Regions from separate parts of the Glutamicibacter sp. NPDC087661 genome, predicted to be linked through region 3. Evidence: riboswitches for the same ligand, from Rfam matches in the RefSeq annotation. Region 3 holds a riboswitch; each other region holds the start of a gene.
What was found. A riboswitch is a leader RNA that binds a small molecule or an ion and turns the genes downstream of it on or off. The one in region 3 is predicted to bind thiamine pyrophosphate.
Positions count from the first base shown of each region.

Region 1: linked by a shared signal. The riboswitch ahead of thiC (phosphomethylpyrimidine synthase ThiC) and the one ahead of thiM (hydroxyethylthiazole kinase) in region 3 are both predicted to bind thiamine pyrophosphate.
Region 2: linked by a shared signal. The riboswitch ahead of thiO (glycine oxidase ThiO) and the one ahead of thiM (hydroxyethylthiazole kinase) in region 3 are both predicted to bind thiamine pyrophosphate.

Region 1 is NZ_JBIUWE010000001.1:262,285-269,505, forward strand. Features, by position in the region: gene ACIOTN_RS01240 (cystathionine gamma-synthase) at 1-817, shown strand, start outside; gene ACIOTN_RS01245 (hypothetical protein) at 906-1,322, opposite strand; gene ACIOTN_RS01250 (DEAD/DEAH box helicase) at 1,631-3,550, shown strand; gene thiC (phosphomethylpyrimidine synthase ThiC) at 3,643-5,385, opposite strand; TPP riboswitch at 5,382-5,489, opposite strand; tRNA gene ACIOTN_RS01260 (tRNA-Thr) at 5,763-5,834, opposite strand; tRNA gene ACIOTN_RS01265 (tRNA-Thr) at 6,368-6,439, shown strand; tRNA gene ACIOTN_RS01270 (tRNA-Met) at 6,487-6,563, shown strand; gene ACIOTN_RS01275 (GTP pyrophosphokinase family protein) at 6,646-7,221, opposite strand, start outside.
Region 2 is NZ_JBIUWE010000001.1:449,797-457,017, reverse strand. Features, by position in the region: gene ACIOTN_RS02220 (hypothetical protein) at 1-26, opposite strand, end outside; gene typA (translational GTPase TypA) at 7-1,914, opposite strand; gene ACIOTN_RS02210 (GNAT family N-acetyltransferase) at 2,062-2,604, opposite strand; gene moeB (molybdopterin-synthase adenylyltransferase MoeB) at 2,672-3,817, opposite strand; gene ACIOTN_RS02200 (thiazole synthase) at 3,814-4,635, opposite strand; gene thiS (sulfur carrier protein ThiS) at 4,638-4,883, opposite strand; gene thiO (glycine oxidase ThiO) at 4,910-6,007, opposite strand; TPP riboswitch at 6,005-6,109, opposite strand; gene ACIOTN_RS02185 (GNAT family N-acetyltransferase) at 6,189-7,148, shown strand.
Region 3 is NZ_JBIUWE010000004.1:26,520-33,740, reverse strand. Features, by position in the region: gene thiE (thiamine phosphate synthase) at 1-349, opposite strand, end outside; gene thiM (hydroxyethylthiazole kinase) at 342-1,136, opposite strand; TPP riboswitch at 1,126-1,220, opposite strand; gene ACIOTN_RS11595 (GntR family transcriptional regulator) at 1,255-1,623, opposite strand; gene ACIOTN_RS11590 (hypothetical protein) at 1,620-2,957, opposite strand; gene ACIOTN_RS11585 (hypothetical protein) at 2,944-3,174, shown strand; gene ACIOTN_RS11580 (aldehyde dehydrogenase family protein) at 3,221-4,672, shown strand; gene ACIOTN_RS11575 (amino acid permease) at 4,752-6,200, shown strand; gene pgm (phosphoglucomutase (alpha-D-glucose-1,6-bisphosphate-dependent)) at 6,197-7,221, opposite strand, start outside.

The DNA of each region.
Region 1 (7,221 bases), on a different contig from region 3:
TGTGCTGGGCGACTGGGGCATCGGCAACACCCCGGTGAACATGGCTGACGAAGCAGCCCTGGCTGCCGCTATCGAAAAGAACAAGGCCAAGCTGGTGTGGGTTGAAACCCCTTCGAACCCGATGATGACCATCACCGACATCGCCAAGGTCGCTGAAATCGCCCATGCTGCCGGCGCATTGCTGGTCGTGGACAACACCTTCGCCAGCCCATTCCTGCAGCAGCCGCTGACCCTGGGTGCTGACATCGTGGTCCACTCGACCACCAAGTACATCGGCGGCCACTCCGATGTGGTGGGCGGTGCGGTGATCGTCAAGGATGCGCAGCTGGCAGAAAAGATCGGCTTCATCCAGTTCGCTGTGGGTGCCGTCTCGGGCCCGATGGACGCCTTCTTGACCACCCGCGGCCTGAAGACCCTGGGCGTTCGCATGCGCGCCCACTCGGAGAACGCCGCACAGGTTGCCGGGTGGCTGCGTGAGCGCAGCGAAGTCGAGCGCGTGCTCTACCCGGGCTTCGAAGACCACCCGGGCCACGAGATTGCCAAGAAGCAGATGTCAGGCTTCGGCGGCATGGTGTCCGTCCAGTTCACCGGCGGAGAATCGGCGGCCCGCAAGATTGCCGAGAGCACCAAGCTTTTCACCTTGGCAGAATCCCTGGGCGGCATCGAATCGCTGATGAACTACCCGTCGGAGATGACCCACGCTTCGGTGAAGGGTACCGAGCTGGCGGTTCCGGTGAACCTGTTGCGCCTGTCCGTTGGCATCGAGGACCCTGCGGATTTGATTGAAGATCTGGAGAAGGCCTTCGCCAACCTGTGAGAACCAAGCGCAAAGGACCTGGGTTCCGCTGCCCGCAAAGGGCAACGGAACCCAGGTCCTTGGTGCTTTGAACGAAGTTCCGGGTCGGCTACCGGCGGCGCTTGGCCGGTTTGGGGTCTACGATCTTGAAATACCTGTTGCTCGCTGGCATCCACATCAGGGCCACGCTGAACATGATGATGGCCGCCAACAGCGAATAGCGGCCGAATCGCAGCAACAGCGGCAGCGCGGTAATCAGGCCCAACCAGGACAGCTGGGCGCGCGCGGCCCGATCTCCGGTGAATAAGCGGTAACCCAGCACACAGCAGGCAAGGCCGGCAGCGGCGAAAAAGATCATCAGCGCAATGGCTCCGAAATCCAGCGCGGAATCCTGGATATGCTCGTAAGCCAGGAAGCCTCCGAAGCCGAGAAAAAGCACTCCGGCTAGGAGCCATAGCATTTGGGCGATGAACAATCCGCCTGGGGTGGGCTCATCTGGACGTCGCGGAAAAAGTGGTTTCTTCACGTTCTCAACCCTACGTGCTTCGGTGCGGTGCCCGATCTCACACGCTCTCGACACTGACAATAGTGGCCTGTTCAAGCTAGCATTAAGTGTTCGCGAACATCAGGGTATCCCTCTCGCATCCAGCCCAATTTTTGAGGCCGGAGCCTTCTCGTGTTGTATTTTCCGCAAAGTGTGTGCGGGTCTTTATGTCATAGGGGAGCGCTTGATGAGCGTGACTTGTATCTGACTGTGCAGCCTATACGTCGTTTCTTTGGGGACGGCCAAGGCCTATCCCCTAACGAATGAGGTAATTCTTCGTGTCTTCTGACATGCCCGTAAACACCGACGACAACCAGACCCCGGAAGAGCCAACCGTGCTCTTCTCCGAACTTGGCCTGGATGCCCGCGTGCTTGCATCGCTTGCCGACCTTGGCTACGAAAAGCCATCGCCAATCCAGGCAGCGACCATTCCACTGCTTCTCGAAGGCCGCGACGTTGTCGGCCTGGCCCAGACCGGTACCGGCAAGACCGCTGCTTTCGCGCTTCCTGCCCTGTCCCGCATGGCAGAGCTGGCTGACACCAATGGTCCAGCCAAGACCCCGCAGATCCTGGTTCTGGCTCCAACCCGCGAGCTGGCCCTCCAGGTCGCCGAAGCCTTCACTTCCTACGCCAAGTACCTGCCGAACTTCACCGTTCTGCCAGTGTACGGCGGCTCGCCATACGGCCCGCAGCTCAACGGCTTGCGCCGTGGCGCCCAGGTAGTCGTTGGTACCCCAGGTCGCGTTATCGACCACATCAACAAGGGTTCCTTGGACCTGTCGAACCTGCAGTACGTTGTCCTTGATGAGGCCGACGAAATGCTGCGCATGGGCTTCGCCGAGGAGGTCGACAAGATCTTGGAAGCTACCCCAGAGGACAAGCAGGTTGCCCTGTTCTCGGCAACCATGCCACGCACCATCCGCCGCATCGCTTCGGAATACCTGCGCAACCCGCAGGAAGTTGCCGTGAAGTCCAAGCAGTCCACCGGCACCAACATCACCCAGCGCTACCTGCAGGTCATGGGCGCCCACAAGCTGGACGCCATGACCCGCATCCTGGAATCCGAGTCGTTCGAAGGCGTTATCACCTTCGTCCGCACCAAGATGGCTACCGAGGACCTGGCCGACAAGCTGAAGGCCCGCGGCTTCACCGCGGCTGCCATCAACGGCGACATCCCTCAGCAGCAGCGTGAGCGCACCGTTGAGAACCTGCGCTCGGGCAAGATCGACATCCTGGTTGCTACCGACGTGGCAGCTCGTGGTTTGGACGTTGAGCGCATTTCGCACGTTATCAACTTCGACATCCCGCATGACACCGAGTCCTACGTGCACCGCATTGGCCGTACCGGCCGTGCCGGCCGCTCGGGCGACGCGATCCTGTTCATGACCCCGCGCGAGAAGTACTTGCTGCGTGCCATCGAGAAGGCTACCCGCCAGCCGGTGACCCAGATGCAGCTGCCTTCGCTGGATTCGGTCAACGACCGTCGTATCCAGAAGTTCACTGATCGCATCGATAAGACCATCAGCGGCCAGGACTTGACCACCTTCCGCGAAATCGTGGAGAAGTTCGCTTCCGAGCACGAAGACCTGGACCAGCTGGAAATCGCAGCTGCACTGGCTCTGATGGCCCAGGGCGGCCGCCCGCTGCTGATGACCGAACCAGTCATGTCCCCTTCGAAGAAGGCGCGCATGGATCGCCCAGAGCGCGGCGAGCGTGGCGACCGCGGTGACCGTGGCGATCGCGGTCCACGTGCCCGCAAGACCGCTGCCGAGGGCAACGCCATGTACCGTCTGGCCGTTGGCCGCCGCAACCGCGTGCAGCCGGGCTCGATCGTTGGCGCACTGGCCAACGAGGGTGGCTTCGATTCTTCGGAAATCGGCGGCATCGAGATCCGTTCGGACCACACCCTGGTCGAGTTGCCAGCAGAGCTGAGCAAGGACCAGTGGCGTGCACTGTCCAAGACCCGCATCGGCGGCGAGGCCATCGAGCTTGAGCTCGACAATGGCCGCAGCCCACGTCGCGACGACGAAGGCGACCGCGGTGGCTTCCGTGGCGGCCGTGGTGGCGGCTTCGGCGGCGGACGCAGCGGCGGACGTGGCGGTTTCGGTGGCGGACGCAGTGGCGGACGTGGCGGTTTCGGTGGCGGCGGACGCGGCGGCAAGGATCGCTTCAGCGATTCGGGCCGTAGCGGTGGACGTCGCGACTACTAAGCCAGTCGCACGCAGCTGAACAGCATTGAATAACGCCCTTGGGGCAAGCCGAAAGCTTGCCCCAAGGGCGTTTTTCGTGCGCCGCAGGCTATTTACGGAGCAGGAGTTCCCACCGGGATCCCGTCCCCGAGATAGACCGTGCCGCCGCTTTCAAGGAACTGCCTGCTTTTCTGCGCCATCCCGGCCAATGCGGCCTGCGCCTCGGCCGAGCCGTACTCGTCGCGGATATCCTGGGAGATGCGCATGGAGCAGAACTTCGGCCCGCACATGGAGCAGAAGTGGGCGGTCTTGGCCGGCTCGGCCGGCAAGGTCTCATCATGGAATTCCTGTGCGGTGACCGGGTCAAGGGACAACGCGAACTGGTCATTCCAGCGGAATTCGAAGCGCGCCTTGCTCAGCGCATCATCCCGCGCTGTGGCACCCGGGTGGCCCTTGGCCAGATCGGCGGCGTGCGCAGCGATCTTGTAGGTGATCACCCCGGTCTTCACATCATCCCGGTTGGGCAGTCCCAGATGCTCCTTGGGGGTGACGTAGCAGAGCATCGCGGTCCCGTACCGTGCGATCTCCGTGGCGCCAATGGCGCTGGTGATGTGGTCGTAGCCCGGGGCGATGTCGGTGACCAGCGGGCCCAGGGTATAGAACGGCGCCCCGTCGCACAGCTGCTGCTGGCGTTCCACATTCTCGCGCACCAGATGGAACGGGATATGCCCCGGGCCTTCGACCATCACCTGCACATCGTACTTCCAGGCGCGCTTGGTCAGCTCGGCCAGGGTGTCCAGCTCGGCGAACTGGGCGGCGTCGTTCGCATCTGCGATGGAGCCCGGGCGCAGCCCGTCGCCCAGCGAGAAGGCCACGTCGTACTGCGCGAAGATCTCGCACAGCTGATCGAAGTGGGTGTACAGGAAATTCTCCTGGTGGTGCGCCAAGCACCAGCCGGCCATGATGGACCCGCCACGCGAGACCATGCCGGTGACCCGGTTGGCGGTCAGCGGGATGTAGCGCAGCAGCACCCCGGCGTGGATGGTCATGTAGTCCACGCCCTGCTCGCACTGCTCAATGACGGTGTCGCGGAAGATCTCCCAGGTCAGTTCGTTGGCTTCGCCGTTGACCTTCTCCAACGCCTGGTAGATCGGCACGGTGCCGATGGGGACCGGGGAGTTGCGGATGATCCACTCGCGGGTGGTGTGGATGTCATCTCCGGTGGACAGGTCCATTACCGTGTCCGCGCCCCATTTGGCCGCCCACTGGAGCTTGGAGACTTCTTCTGCGATGGAGCTGGTCACCGCCGAGTTGCCGATATTCGCATTGATCTTGACCAGGAACGCCTTGCCGATGATCATCGGCTCGGATTCCGGGTGGTTGATGTTCGCCGGGATGATGGCTCGCCCGGCCGCGAGCTCGCTGCGCACCAGCTCGACATCGCATTCCTCGCGCAGGGCCACATAGCGCATTTCCGGGGTGATGATCCCGGCACGCGCATAGTGCATCTGCGTCACGCGGGCTCCGCCAACGGCCCGCAGTGGCGGGGCTGAGCGTCCGGCCCATTCCGCGCTGGCCGTGCCGCGGCGGACCGCTGAGCGTCCGTCGTCGTGCAGGTTGCGTTCGCGGCCTGCATAGGTTTCCACGTCCCCGCGTTCCAGGATCCACCGCTCGCGGAAGGGTTGCAGGCCTTGGGTGGGCTCGCTTCCCGGTCCGCTGGTGCGATATACCGCCAGCGGCTCGTTGGGCTGTCCATTGGGGGAGTCTGCCAATTGGATCTGCGTGACGGGAACAGAAATTCCCGCAGATTCACGGTAGGCAAGGGTGTGGGCAGGGTGCTGTTCAATTTGTTCCACTGGGGAAACTCACTTCCTTCGCCGGCATTACCCGGACAGGTTCAACGGTCGCGGACGGCGATAGCCCGATCTCAGCCCTTGCCAGGGCACCCGTGTGGTCGCGAACAACTTAGCACGCTTGCGAGGAGAAAACGCAAACCCAGTGGTCAGGGCCTGACATCAAGGAAGTGGGAAGGGCCGGCTGTGGCGGGCCAGGATGCTTTTCATTGGCCGGAGACTCTTGCCGGGGGCACCTGGAATCCGGGGCGCAAGACGCGGCCGATAGCCGGTGCTGCAGCTTGGGGTGCGCCTTGGGCCATGCTCGCAGTGGCTACACGGCATCTGCGGGATAAACGAAAAGAGAGGCAATCTGGAACCAGATTGCCTCTCTTATTTCGAGCCCCCTGCCGGAATCGATCCGGCGACCTCGTTCTTACCAAGAACGCGCTCTACCACTGAGCTAAGGGGGCAACAGGTAAATACTTTACACAGGTTTTTGAGGTTTGCAAAATCCGTCGGGAATTTGTTGCTGAGGTCACAATATTCCTACTCAAGACCGGAATGGGCGGCAAGGAGCTGTTGCCTTCCTGGCGGTTTCCAGCACCCCGGTTCACGGCCCGGGATCCAGCTGCCGGGCACCGGAGCCGTGCCTGGGCGCCTAGGTGGATCGGGTGTTGCCCAAGTGCCGCTCGGTCAGGGGTTCTGGAGTGGGAAAGGGTGTCAGCGTTCCGAAGTTCCAAGCGGGGTAATTCGATGCTTGGCCACCGGGGATGATCCGCGGGATTCTATCCTGCGCGTCATGGCAAATCCGCGATTGACCGCGAGGAGCACTCTCGTGAGCATCGTCACCAGGGCACTTTTTGTCCCACCCTTCGTCCCCGGGGTAGCGAGTAAGAGGATAAATAGTCATTGACTAGTGGTTTTACAGAATTCTCCTGGTCTTTTCCGGGGTGATCCGCCGATTTTTCTTTGCCGGGAAATCCGTGTAGAGTATTTACTCGTTGCCCCCTTAGCTCAGTGGTAGAGCGCGTTCTTGGTAAGAACGAGGTCGCCGGATCGATTCCGGCAGGGGGCTCTGAGTGAGAAGCATTCTTGGCTTCTACTGGATTGCTTCTCACTTGTGGCGGCGTAGCTCAGCTGGTTAGAGCGCACGACTCATAATCGTGAGGTCCCGGGATCGAGTCCCGGCGCCGCTACCAAATCAAAGATCCTCGGCCTCGGCCGAGGATCTTTTTTGGTTTCCGGCCCCGAAGCAGCATTGTCCTTCGAGGGCATGAACGGCTAGTGATCCAAGTCCTTCTCCTGGTTCCCGTCCTTGGCTTGCTGAGCCAGCGACAGCAGCCCCTGGATCGCTGTCGTATCGAAATCCGCCTCTTGGCTCGGTGCCTGATTGGCATCATGGCCGTGGACTTCGGTATGCAAGCGCTGCATCTGCATGTCGAGTTTCGTCGCCATGGCCGCCGCGTCGGCAAGCTCTTGCACTAGATGTTCTGGAACTTCGCCCTCGTACTTGTAGAAGATCTTATGTTCCAGGCTTGCCCAGAAATCCTGGGCAATGGTACGGATCTGCAGCTCCACCACGACATCGACCGGGCCATCGGATAAGTAGACCGGGATCTGCACGATCGCATGGACACTTTTATAGCCGTTGGGCTTCGGGTTCTTGATGTAGTCCTTGATTTGGAGGACCTTCAGGTCATTCTGCGAGGTTAGCGTGTTCAGAACCTTGTAGATGTCCTTGACGAAACTGCAGGTAATGCGCACGCCGGCAATGTCGCTGATGTTCTCGCGAATGGCAGGCAGGGACGGGGAGATGTTCCGGCGGGAGACCTTGCGCATGATGCTCTCCGGAGTTTT
Region 2 (7,221 bases), on a different contig from region 3:
CGCTTATTAGGAGCGAGCGCGTGCACGGGTAGCCTTGGCACGGTCGTTGGCGTTCAGCAGAACCTTGCGGATGCGGATGGCTTCCGGGGTAACCTCAACGCACTCGTCTTCGCGAGCGAATTCGAGCGACTCTTCCAGGGTCAAGTTACGTGGTGGGGTCAGGTTCTCGAACGAGTCCGAGGAAGCAGCACGCATGTTGGTGAGCTTCTTTTCCTTGGTGATGTTCACGTCCATGTCGTCGGCGCGGGAGTTCTCGCCGACGATCATGCCCTCGTAAACCTCTTCGGTTGGCTTCACGAAGAAGTTCATGCGCTCCTGCAGGTTGATCATCGCGAATGGAGTCACAACGCCTGAACGGTCGGCAACGATCGAACCGTTGATGCGGTATTCGATTGGGCCTGCCCATGGCTCGTAGCCTTCAGCCAGCGAGGCAGCAATGCCGGCGCCGCGGGTTTCGGTCATGAAGCGGGTACGGAAGCCGATCAGGCCACGTGCTGGAACCATGAATTCCATGCGAACCCAGCCGGTGCCGTGGTTAGCCATGTCGGTCATGCGGCCCTTGCGCGATGCCATCAGCTGGGTGATAGCACCCAGGTACTCTTCAGGCACGTCGATGGTCATGCGTTCCATTGGCTCGTGAACCTTGCCGTCAACCATCTTGGTAACAACCTGTGGCTTGCCAACGGTCAGCTCGAAGCCTTCACGGCGCATCTGCTCAACGAGGATGGCCAGTGCCAATTCGCCACGGCCCTGGACTTCCCAAGCATCTGGACGCTCGGTAGGCAGGATGTTCAGCGAAACGTTGCCGATCAGTTCCTTGTCCAGGCGATCCTTGACCTGTCGTGCGGTGACCTTGGCGCCCTTGACCTTGCCAGCCAGTGGCGAGGTGTTGATACCGATGGTCATCGAGATCGCAGGTGGATCAACGGTGATCAGTGGCAGCGGCTTAGGGTTCTCAAGGTCGGTGAGGGTCTCGCCGATCATGATGTCTTCGATACCGGCAACTGCAACGATCTCGCCTGGACCAGCTTCGTCAGCTGGAACGCGGGTCAGGCCCTGGGTGGCCAGCAGTTCGGTGATCTTGACCTGCTTCATGGTGCCATCCTGGCGGGCCCAGTTAACCTGCTGGCCCTTGCGCAAGGTGCCGTTGATCATGCGCAGCAGCGCCAGGCGCCCAAGGAATGGCGAAGCGTCAAGGTTGGTGACGTGGGCCTGCAGGACTTCACCTTCGGTGTAGGTCGGTGCAGGAACGTGCTTGATGATGGTCTCGAACAGTGGCTCAAGATCTTCGTTATCCGGCAAGGTGCCATCGCCAGGCTGGTTCATCGAAGCGTAGCCGGCCTTGCCCGAGGCGAAGACGACAGGAACGTTCAAGATTGCGTCCAGGTCCAGATCCGGAGCTTCGTCAGCCAAGTCCGAAGCCAAGCCCAGCAGCAGGTCCATGGAGTCGGAGATGACGCCATCGATGCGGGAGTCGGGACGGTCGGTCTTGTTGACCACGATGATCACTGGCAGGTTGGCGCTCAATGCCTTGCGCAGCACGAAGCGGGTCTGCGGGAGCGGGCCCTCGGATGCGTCAACGAGCAGAACCACGCCGTCAACCATGGACAGGCCGCGTTCCACCTCGCCACCGAAGTCGGCGTGGCCTGGGGTATCAATGACGTTGATGGTCATCTTCTTGCCCTCGGCTGCTGGGCCGTTGTAGAACACGGTGGTGTTCTTAGCAAGAATGGTGATGCCCTTCTCGCGTTCCAGCTCACCTGAGTCCATCACGCGATCTTCGGTTTCACCATGGCTGTCGAATGCGCCAGTCTGCTGGAGCATGGCGTTGACGAGGGTGGTCTTGCCGTGGTCAACGTGCGCAACGATGGCTACATTGCGAAGTTCATCGCGAGTAATGGTGTTTGCTGACATGCGTGAAGGCTCACTTCCGCTCGAAAATTTGGGTCTGTGGAGTCGGGGCCAAAGTCGACCCAACAATCCAGTTTACGCGCTCGAGACTCATAGTCTGTTGATCTGTGTCAGAACATACAGGAATTTCATGTATCTGTCGCAAAGAATTCAGCGGATTAACCGCGTTGGCATCCAAAAACGCAGCTTGCTAGGCCCAAAGTTGACTTCAATTTCCGGGAGTTCAGCGTCAAGCAAGCCGCCGCATTTTTCTATGGTGGATTTTGAACCGATGTTATCGGAATCACAGGTAACCAGCGCATGTTCAATTCCTGATTCGCGAAGTTCCTGCAACCCGAATTTGCACAGTTCCTGTGCCACACCACGGCGACGATACTCGGGAACTACACCATAGCCGATATGTCCGCCGACCTGAAAAAGGCTCTCGTTGATTTCATATCTGACGGAAACCCGGCCAACCAGGTCTCCCTCGTCAAAGGCGGCGAACAGCGCCGAGCGAACCCAGCCTTCTGGAATGTGCTCGCCTCGGCGCCCTGCCTTCATCCGGTAGATATAGTCCTCCCAGTCCTCGGCTGCAGACCAAGTCGGCAAGAACTCGAAGTCTTCGCGAAGCACCAAGTGGTGGGCGTCGATTGCCTGCTGTTCGTCCTGGCTTTCCAATTCACGGATCTCCAGCGTCTTTCCCAACGTCATAGCGCCAGTATGCCAGAGCGCCTCCACTTCCCACCGGTGAATTGCGCGCCAAAGATGCGCCTGAGCCCTAGTAGGCCACCTGCTGGCCCCGCACTTGCCTGGCCCATTCCACGGTTCCGCCGCTGAGGCTGTAGACGGCAATGCCTGCATCCCGACCTGACATGGTGATCCGCGCTGCCTGCTGCGAACGGGCACCGGTTTTGCACACGAATACGACCGCCGAAGCGCTGTGCGCGAGCTTTCCCAGTCCCCGTTCTTTGAGCTGCGCGAGCGGAAGGTGCTGGCTGTGCGGGATCGCTATGATGTCGCGTTCCCAGGATTCGCGCACATCCACCAGCAATACCGGTTCATCCGCTTCCAGCTCCGCTAGCTGCTGAACTGTGAGCTCCGGGACATGCCCTTCGGCAGCGCAGGAAACCGGCTGGTACTCCCCCAGCCCGGTCACCGGCTCACGTTGCGGATCCCTGGCGAAATCGAGGGTCCGCACAGTGGCTTCCAGCGCATCATAGAGCCAGAGCTTGCCGCTCAGGGTGGTCCCGATTCCGGTAATGAGCTTCAGGGCTTCGGCGCACATCACCGAACCGATAACGCCGCACAGTGCGCCGAAGACTCCTCCTTCGGCGCAGCTGGGCACGGAGTCCGCGTCGGGGATTTCCGGAAAAAGATCACGCAGCATCGGGCCGGTGCGCGGATCGAAGACGGACACCTGCCCGGAGAACTGGAAGAGGGTTCCCCACACCAGCGGGGTGCCGGTGATTTCCGCGGCATCATTGGACAGGTACCGCGTGGCAAAGTTGTCGCTGCCGTCGATGACCAAGTCATATTCACTGAAAAGTGCCACGGCGTTGGATTCATCCAGCTTTTCATCCACGGTGATGATCTGGACGTTCCGGTTCTGCTCGTGGGCCATCCGCCGCACCGAATCCACTTTCAGGCGCCCTGCATCCTGTTGCCGGTGCATGGTTTGTCGTTGCAGATTGGACAGCTCGACGGTGTCATCGTCGATGACCCCGAGGGTGCCGATTCCCGCAGCGACCAGGTAGCTGGCAATGGGACTGCCCAGGCCCCCGGCTCCGATAACCAGCACCTTGGCGTTGGCGATGCGGCGTTGCCCTTCTTCTCCCACCCCGGGCAGGGACAAGTGCCGGGAGTAGCGCGCCAGCTCTTCCGGTTCCAGCTGCGCGCCGGGTGCTACCAGGGCTTCCCGGCTCACGAGAAGTCACCGACCAGGGTTCGCATCATGCCTTCGGCCGGCGAGGAGGCCAGTGCGGTATCGCGGCGCGGGATCCGGCCAGCGAGCCGCGCGGCGCGCCCGGCACGCACGGCATCCTTCATGGCCCTGGCCATGAGCGGCGCGTTGTGCGCCCGGGTCACCGCGCTGGCCAGCAGCACCGCGTCGCAGCCGAGCTCCATGGCCAGGGCCGCATCCGAGGCGGTGCCCACCCCGGCGTCAAGGATCACCGGTACCTGCGCGCGGGAGACGATGGTGGAAATATTGTGCGGATTCAGGATCCCCAGGCCCGAGCCGATCGGCGCTCCGGCCGGCATGATTGCCGCAACCCCGGCGTCCTGCAGGCGTTGGGCAAGTGCCGGATCATCATTGGTATAGGCGAAGACCTGGAACCCGTCGGCCACTAGTTGCTCGGTGGCCGCATGCAGTTCCAGCGGGTCCGGCAGCAGCGTGTGCTCATCGGCAATGACTTCGAGCTTGATCCAATTGGTTTCCAGAGCTTCACGGGCCAGGTGCGCGGTGAGGATCGCATCGCGGGCGGTGAAGCATCCAGCGGTGTTGGGCAGCGCAATCACGTTGTTGCGCTGCAGCAGTTCATACACGTTGCCTGCGCCGGCCGCCGAAAAGTGGCGGATGGCCACGGTGGTCAGCTCCGTTCCGGAGGCCTGCAGGGCGCTTTCCAGGGTGGTCAGCGAACTCGCTCCCCCGGTGCCGAGGATCAAGCGCGAGGACAAGGTGCGTCCGGCGATCTGGAATGGGTCGCTGTGGATGTCCAGCTCGGTGATGTTGCGCGTTTCCATGCCTAGCCTCCCTGGGCCGCGGTAACGAGTTCAATGCTGTGCCCTTCGGCCAGCAGGTAGCTATTCCAGGCGCTGCGTGGAACGACAGCGCCATTGACGGCGGCGGCAACTCCGAGCTTGCTGCCGTCAGCGGCCACCGAGTTGGCGTCCAGTTCCTTGCCGATTTGCGTGCTGATGAATTCGCGAAGGGTGGTTCCTTCGTCCAGGTTCAGTTGCCGTGAATTGAAATTGATGCCGATGCTTGTCATGGTTGCTGCTCCGTTCGGTGAGCGGTCTAGGTTGCGTTGGCAAAGCGGTGGGGATCCACAGCCTGGTGCAAGGGGTGGGATTGGTGGCCGTGGGCGAGATCCGCAGTGAGCGTTGCGCCCAGCGGAGCCAGCAGCACGCCGTGCCGGGAGTACCCGGTGCAGAGCAGCAGCCCTGGATCAAGGCGTCCAAGCAGCGGCCGGTCATCTGGCGTGGCGGGACGTGCCCGGGCCGTTGCTTCGTTCAGCGTGCAGTCGCTGATGCCGGGGACCAGCTTTCTCGCGTTGTCCAGCAGCAGGTGCATCGCGCCAATGTTCACCGCTTGTTGCCGGTCTTCACGGACGCTGGCGCCAAGGACGAGGCTGCCGTCCCTTCTCGGCACCAGATACACCTGTTCCCGGTGCACGATGCCGCGGATGGTGCGGGTGATGAGCGGCGGGCCTGCTGGTCCCTGGATCCGGAGGATGTCCCCGTAGACCGGGCGCAGCGGAAGTTCGTTCAAGCCATCGAGGGTGCCAAGACCGGTGGCCACGATGGTCTGCTCCGCTTCGAGGATTCGGCCCGATGCGGTCCGCACAGCGGTGGTCCGCTTCCCGTCGGTCACCAGTGCCTGCGCCCGTTCCTCGACCAGGTGCGGACGCAGATGCTCCAACAGGATCTTGACGATGGATCGAGGGTCGACCTGGTGGTCATCTTGGCACAGGACCGCGCCGGCAATATTGGCGGCCAAGGCTGGTTCGAGCTTGCGGGCTTGGCTGGGCAGCAGCTTCTGCGCTGACAGGCCGAGGGATATCTGCAGTTCGGCCAGCTCGTGCAGGGCTTCGCGGTCCGCAGGCTCTGCGGCGACAACGAGCGTGGAGTTCTGCAAGTAGTCCGGGCGTTGCCCGGTGGCCGATTCGATGCGCTCGATGAACTGCGGATAGGCGGCATTCGAGGCGGCAAGCAGCTGGTGCAACGGGCCATTGCCCCAGACCGTTTCAGCTACCGGGGCCAGCATTCCTGCTGCCGCGTAGCTTGCACCTTGGCCGGGTGCCGGATCGATGAGGGTGACGGTGTGTGCGCGTGATTCCAGCTCGAACGCGACGGCCAGGCCGATTATCCCGGCGCCAACAATGTTGACATGCACAAGGGCACGCTTCCTTCCTACGGCGGCATGACCCGCATCAGGTGTAGCGGTCGGCTCGGTGCCCTCTCAGCCTGGTCGATTCAGGCTCCCGCGGATTACAGCGATTATAAGCATGATGCAGCTCATAAAGTCGAACTTCACTGAACGCAGTTCCGTCATCTTCTGTGATGTACTTGCTGACATGGCATTCCATGACTTCCCTATCGTGCTTTCCCAAGGTTCTGCGCTATCCAGCACCATCATCTCGTTGGAGCAAGAACTCTTGGAATCCAGCCAACGCCATAGCCAGGAGCAATTGCAGCGGCGCTTGCATCCTCGGTTCGCCGAGGTGGGAGCCAGCGGGCGAGTCTATGATCGCGAGGCCATCATTGCCCAGCTGGCCCAGGAGCCGGCACGGGATGCCGGGGCGTTGAAAGTCGAAAGCCCGGTGGCTCTCCAGCTTTCAGACCAGCTGGTGCTGCTGCGCTGGAAGCTGCTCTCCGGTTCCCCCAGCGAACGCAGTTCACTGTGGATCCATGAGCAGGGCCGCTGGCAGCAGCTCTTCCACCAGGGCACGGCCGCCGCTCATCCGCAGCCATCTGCAGGACCGAAGGAAACCGTGCATGCCGACGGTGAATTCTCGGTGCGCCGGCTGCGCCTTTCGGATGCCGAAGCGGTCTTCGAGGCATTCTCCTCGAACCCCGACATGTTGCGCCAAGGCGACGCGGATTCCCCGCAAAAGGCTGAGTCGTATGTGCGCGCACTGCTGGAGGCCGGGGAACGCCAGCAGGCGATGGCCGTCGCATATCGGGATCGGCTGGTGGGACTGGTGTGCGGTACGGTCGACCCGGCCAATCGGAACGCGTGGATTTGGTATTGGATGAACCAGAATTACCGGGGCCGGTCGCTGGCCACCCGCGCCGTGGCAACCTTGGTGGATTACCTGTTCGACGAGCTGGGACTGTACCGCTTGGAGCTGGGCTTGCGGGCAAATAATCCCGGGTCGAAGCATGTGGCAGAAAGCAACGGCTTCCTGCACGAAGGTGTCGAGCGGGGCAAATTCCTGGTTGCCGGAGAACGCATCGATGTGCACACCTACGCGCGGTTGCGTACCGATGGCGGCTCTGCGGTCATGCCCTTGCCGTGGGGCACGCAGCAGTAGCTTGGCGGGCATCAAAAAAGTCGCGGAATCCGGTTTTGGATTCCACGACTTCTTATCTGTCCCTCAGGTTTTG
Region 3 (7,221 bases):
ATTGCTCATCGCTGGAAGCACTCAAGCCGATGATGCCCTCGCCGATGATCTGGCGAGCCAACTGTACCGGCACATCTTTTTGCCCGATATGGATGCCGTTCACTGCTGCGCCAGCAGCCCGTGCCGCGAGGTAGACGTCAATGCGGTCATTGATCAGCAACTGGGCTTTGCCCTCGGTGAGCTTGGCAGCCGCGCAGGCCAGCTCGAAGAATTCCCGGGCGCTTTCATCCTTGGCGCGCAGCTGGATCCACCCGATCCCTCCGGCGACGGCGCCCTCGATAACTTCCAGGGTGCTGCGTGGGGTGCAGCTGGCAGTGTTGGCTACTAGATAAGCGCCGTAATTATGCATGGTTCAATTCCTCGTACTTCAAAGTCTTCAGTTCCCCGGGATCGGCAGCCGACAGCGCATCAAGGAAGGCAACTGCGAAGCTGCCCGGACCGGAGCTGCCAGCCAGGGCCTTTTCCGCGGCCAGGCCATAGAAACCGTGGGCTGCGATGGTGGCCTCGAACGGGTCATCGTGGACCGCAACCATCCCGGCGCAGACCGCGCCCAAGGCGCAGCCGCCACCTGTCATCCGGGTCAAGCCAATTCCGTTGGTATGCACCAAGACGGTACGCGTGGCGTCGATGATGGCGTCAGCCTGGCCGGAAATGGCCACTACGCAGTCGTGTTCCGTGGCCAGTTCGCGTCCCGCCGCCAAGGCGGCAGAAACCTCATCCAAGGCATCGACACCGCGCGAAGCAGATTGCCGGCCGGCCAGGGCCAGGATTTCCGAGGCGTTGCCGCGAATCAGGGTCGGGCGTTGCCGGACAATGCGCCGGGCAAACTCCGTGCGCACCGGAAGCGCTCCCACTGCCACTGGATCCAGGACCCAGGGGGTGCCTGCAGCGCTCGCCGACTGCACAGCTTCTTCCATGGCGGTCAGCTGTTCAGTGCTTGGAGTTCCCAAATTCACCAATACGGCTGAAGCTGCCTGCGCGAATGGGCCGGCCTCTCCGGGCAGATCCGTCATGGCCGGGGAAGCCCCGGATGCCAGCAAGACATTGGCGGTGAAATTGGATACGACGGTATTGGTCAGGCAAAAAACCAAAGGTGATTGTTGCCGGTATTTTTGGGCAACTGCATGCAAAGCCATGCGACATCCCTCCGCTAGCGTGAACTAGATCAGGTTCTACGGGTCTTATCTCAGTCGGTTGATCCGACACCCCGTGTCACTGCCATAGAGCGTACGCACAACCGGTTCCGAGGACAAGTTACTTACGCTCGCGCCGCGCCACCAAGGCCTTGAGCGTGGCCGCATCCACCTTCTGCGCGGCCGCCAGCGCCCAGAGGTGATCCACGGCGGCCAGGAGATCTTCACTGGTATCCACCGGCTGCGGCCGCTCGTTGACTACTGTGCCGGCACGGCGCCGGGAGGTGATCAGCTCTTCGGCTTCCAGCTCCTTGTAGGCGCGCGCCACTGTACCGGCAGCGACGCCGAGGTCCGTGGCCAGCGCACGCACAGTAGGCAGCTTGCTCCCCGAGGGCAGATCTCCCAAGGAGATCAGTGAAGCAATCTGCGAGCGGATCTGCTCATAGGGCGGGGTAGCTGCTTGGAGGTCAACACTGATCTGCGTGCTCATGAAGTAGCTGCCGGCTGATGTTCCCGCACGAAGGCGCTACCGGGGCGCTCTAGGAAAATGACTGCTGGGACAACGAAGATGAGCAATGCAAAGAGTCCCAGCCCGGCCGGGAATCCGTAGCCAATGAGCAGCATGGCTACCACTGCACTGGTGTTAACACGCATTGAACGCAGTTCCAGGACCTTGCGGTACCAGATTTCTTCGGCCGACGAGACAGCCCAGGGAATAATTGCCCGGCGGGAGAACCAGACGAATCCAAGATGGGTTGCCAGCAACAGCAGGATCAAGCCTGCAACCATTGTCTTGCCTGGAGGCACGAAGCCCCACAAATAGTCCAGCGGCGGATCGAGCAGAAAATAGGTGCTGGTGGCAAACAGCAAGCCAGCGGCGATGTAGGACCACAAGGGCAGGGGCGCGTGGTACTTGGGTGCTGCAGACGCCTGCCGGGCCACCGTGCTGACGTAGCTGAGATAAAGCGCATTGAGAACGGCATAGCTCAAAGCCGCACCGGCAAAGATCATTAAGATCCACGTAGTTCGCTCATTGGTAGGCATCTGGAGCTCGTCATCCAGTGGCAAGAATGACCAGCCGATTGCAACGCTGAGCAAGGTGAGTGCTGCAGTTACGTATTGCAAGGTGAATAGTTGATCACGCAAACGCGAGAAGGCGGTCCGTTCCCTGGTGGTGGATTGAGCTGAGAATGTAGAGCGCGGTCCCCAGAAGAGCAACGTGAGGGCGACCGCAAGGGCGCCATAGCTAACGAACTCGTACTGTCCATCCGGCGAATTAGCCTGCGAGTAATTGACCACCGACACGGTGAAGGCCAGCAAGACGATGCCGATATTGCGCATCAAGCGGTTGAGCCAGACCGTGCGCAACGCTTGGTTGTCTTCGGCCGAGATGCCGGCCAAGGCAGGTCTTTTCAGGATAACTACGGTAATCACAGCCGCGGCCACGATGATCCCTGCCAGGGCCACGATGAATACCGGGAGCATCTGTGTGCCCGGCAACCGCCCATCATACGGACCCTCCGACGTGTATGAATAGATGCCGTCAAAATCAAAGGTCGTGAATTCCGAGGCCGGAACGCCAACGAGCCCTTCGACTTTGGACGCCGGCCACAGGGAGCCGACCGCGATCAGCAGCAAAAGCCCAACGAAAGCCCCTAGGGCCTTGGGAAATGGAGTTGTCAGGCTGCGGGCCTCTAATGAAGCGGTGCGCACTGGCTGGAGTTCCTTGGGCCAAGTGAACAAGCCGATGAGGTAAACCAGAAGAACCCAGATCCCCGGAGTGAGTGCTTCAGCGAGAGCCGAACCTGAATTGGGCTCGGTCATTGAAACGCGCCAGGTCTCGGACAAATCCCATGAGGTTGAAGCAAAGAATGCGATCAATGCGCACCAGAACGAGTGGGATCGGGCCCGGTCGATAGCTGGTGTTCCACGCCTGTGCGCCACCGAACGCAACCAAACGCAGATGATTGCGGCAACGAAAGCGATGGATATGGCGCTCGCCGAGAACTGGTTCATGGAAATCAATGTATCAACTATTTGATACATATTGAATCCTCCGGCGAATTAAACGATGAAAAATAGTCCCAGTGACGTACGCTCAAATCATGGGTCTGTTTACTTCCACTCCGTTGCCCGAACCGGTCGGTGATTCCGCACCTCCGGTGGACGAGCATCCATCGCGCATAGCAACAGTTCTGAGCCATTTGCGGCGTTCTGCGGACACGCGGATCACGCATCCGCGACGCTTCCGCCTGCAGCAGCTCAAGGCCCTGGAGAAGATGCTCGAAGAGCATCTGGAAGACTTCGTCCAGGCCCTGGCCGAGGACTTGGGCAAGAGTGCCACCGAAGCCAAATTCTCCGAAATCGACGTGGTGCGGGCAGAAATAGATTTCGCCCAGCGCCACCTCGTTGAATGGATGGATTCCACCAGCGTCAAGGTACCGCTGGCTTTGCAACCAGCCATTGCCAAGGTTGAGCCGCGCCCGCTGGGGGTCGTGCTGATTATCGGCGCCTGGAACTACCCGGTTCAGCTGGTGCTCGCACCGCTGGTCGCGGCCATTGCTGCCGGCAACGCGGCGGTGATCAAGCCATCGGAACTGGCTCCTGCGACCTCAGGCGCCTTGGCCAAGTTCCTCCCGGTCTACCTCGACGAACGTGTCTACGCGGTAGTTGAAGGCGGGGTGGATACCTCCACGGAGTTGCTCGGCGCCCGCTGGGATCATATTTTCTACACCGGCGGTGAACGCGTGGCCAAGATCGTGGCTGCAGCGGCTGCGAAGCATCTGACACCAACCACCTTGGAACTGGGCGGAAAGTCGCCGGCCGTGGTGGAAAACGATTCGTTGGCTTCCGCAAAGCGCTTGGCCTACGCCAAATTCATGAATGCCGGCCAGACCTGCGTGGCCCCGGATTACGTATTGAGCGTGGGCGACTCGTCTGAGCTCATCAAGCGCCTGGGCCAGGCCATCACCAGCTTCTACGGCAAGGAGCCGCTGACCCATCCGGACTTTGGCCGCATCGTCAGCCGCAAGCACTTTGACCGGCTGTTGTCGATGTTCGAGCAGGGCGAGGTGGTTTTCGGCGGCGAATACGACGAGGATACCTTGCGCATCGCTCCGAGCATCATGCGCAATGTGGACCTCGAGGGAAGTTTGATGACCGAAGAGATTTTCGGTCCTATCCTGCCGGTGATCGAGGTGGAAACCTTCGAGGAAGCCCTCGAATTCATTGCCCGGCGGCCATCACCGCTGGCCGCTTACCTGATGAGCGAAAGTCCGCGCCTGCAGTCGATTTTCTCTGATCGGGTGCGAGCCGGCTCCATAGTGCACAATGCTCCGTTGGCCCAGATGATCGTTCCAACCCTGCCTTTTGGTGGCGTCGGACCGAGTGGAATGGGGGCTTACCACGGCAAACATGGATTCGAACGGCTTTCGCAGATGCGCTCAGAACTCAACAAAACGACCGTAGTTGACACCTTGAGCGCAATATATCCTCCGTATTCATGGGCTAAGCGAAAGATTATTGATCGCTTACTGTAGCGCGGTTCATAGCGTTATGGCTTGTCAGGGTGCTTGGATGGATAGGTTGGAAATTTTCAAGCATCAGGAGATGTAACGCATGACTGAGCCCGCACCGTCCCAGGACGGTCTGAAGCGTGGCCTCAAAGCTCGCCATATGCAGATGATTGCCATTGGCGGCTCGATTGGTACCGGACTATTCGTCGCGTCCGGCGGCACCATTGCCCAAGCTGGCCCAGGCGGTTCGCTGGTGGCCTACGCGCTGATCGGCATGATGGTGCTGCTCCTGATGCAGTCGTTGGGAGAAATGAGCGCCCGCCTTCCGGTCGCTGGTTCCTTCCAGACCTACGCAACGGTCTTCGTGAACCGCCACTTCGGCTTCGCAATCGGCTGGAACTACTGGTTCAACTGGGCCATCACCGTGGCTGCCGAGCTGGTAGCCGCCGGCATCATCATGTCCTACTGGTTCCCTGATGCCCCGGGGTGGATCTGGGCGGCCATCTTCCTGGTGCTGCTCACCGGCTTGAACGCGCTGTCCGCCAAGGCCTTTGGCGAGGGCGAATACTGGTTGGCCGCGATCAAGGTCATCACCGTGGTGGTCTTCTTGATCTGCGGTGTCGCGATGATCTTCGGCATCCTGGGTGATTCCACCCCGGGCTTCAGCAATTGGACCGATGGCGAAGCGCCATTTGTTGGCGGCTGGTTGTCCATCGTCTCGGTCTTCATGATTGCCGGCTTCTCCTTCCAAGGAACCGAACTGATCGGTGTAGCCGCCGGCGAAGCCGAGAACCCCAAGCGCGATATCCCACGCGCCATCAAGGCGATCTTCTGGCGCATCATGCTCTTCTACATCGGCGCGATCTTCGTCATTGGCATGCTGATCCCGTATATGGATCCATCGCTGCTGTCTTCGGAGGCATCGGATATCACCACCTCGCCATTCACCCTGGTCTTCGAGCGTGCGGGCGTAGCATTCGCCGCGGCCCTGATGAATGCGGTGATCCTCTCGGCCATCCTCTCCGCAGGCAATTCCGGGCTATATGCCTCTGCACGCATGCTTTATTCGATGGCGTTGGACGGCAAGGCGCCAAAGATTTTCGCCCGCTTGAACAAGCGCGGCGTGCCGATGCCGGCAATGCTGTTAACCGCCTCGGTAGGCCTCTTTGGCTTCCTGACCGCCATCATCGGCCAAGGCTCGGCATATACCTGGCTGCTGAACGTTTCGGGCCTCTCCGGCTTTATCGCCTGGGTGGGTATCGCGGTGTGCCACTACAAGTTCCGCAAGGCATACATTGCTAGCGGACAGGATCTCGCGAACCTGCCGTACAAGGCGCCGCTATTCCCGCTGGGCCCGATTCTGGCTTTCGTGATCCTGATCGTGGTGATCGCAGGCCAGAACTACCAGGCGATCGTGGATGGAAACCTGCTGCAGATGGCTTCCAGCTACATTGGCCTGCCAATCTTCTTGCTGCTGTGGCTGGGCCACTGGCTGGCCACCCGCAAGCAGCCAGCCGTGGCCATCGACCCATGGACTGCAAAGCTGAACTAGCCAGCTAGCGCAGCATCAACAATCACCCGAGCTTCAGCCAGCACCTGCTGCAGATGCTCGGGTGATTTTGTTGATTCTGCATAGATCTTGTAGATGTCTTCTGTGCCCGATGGGCGCGCGGCAAACCATGCGTGCTCGCTGGAAACCTTCAAGCCGCCAATGGGGAAGCCGGCCGCTTGCGTGGCCTTGGCGGTAATCGGATCCGATGCCAGTTCGGTAGCGGTGACCATCGATGGGTCCAGCTTGCCCAGTACGGCCTTCTGCTCGCGGTTTGCGGGCGCGTCAAAGCGGTCGTAGAAGCTGGGGCCGTGGCGCTCTACCAGTTCGGTATGCAGCTGGCTGGGGCTCTTGCCGGTTACTGCGCGGATCTCGCTGGCCAGCAGGGCCAGCATCAGGCCGTCCTTGTCGGTGCTGAACGCCTCGCCGGAGAAGTCCAAGAAGCTCGCGCCGGCCGATTCCTCGCCGCAAAAAGCGACCCTGCCGGAAGCCAGCGGTTCAACGAAGTACTTGAAGCCCACCGGTACCTCGCGCAGGGTCCGGCCGTGGGAAGCCACCACCTTGTCGATGAGCACCGAGGAGACCAGGGTCTTGCCGATCTGGGCATCAGCCGGCCACTGCGGACGGTGGGTGAGCAGGTAGTCGATGGCCACGGCCAGGAAATGGTTCGGATTCATCAGGCCGGCATCCGGGGTGACAATGCCGTGGCGGTCAGCATCGGCATCGTTGCCGGTCGCGATGTCGTACTTCTCGCGATTGGCCACGAGGGAGGCCATCGCATGGGCGGAGGAGCAATCCATGCGGATCTTCCCGTCCTTGTCCAAGGTCATGAAGCCGAAGCGCGGATCCACGGACTCGTTGACCACTTCGAGGTTCAGGCCGTATCGGCGGCCGATTTCGCCCCAGTAGTGCACCGAAGCCCCGCCCAGCGGATCTGCGCCAATGGAAATGCCGGACTCGGCGATGGCCTTGAAGTCGATGACTTCAGCCAAATTGGCGATGTACAGTTCGCGGAAGTCGAAGG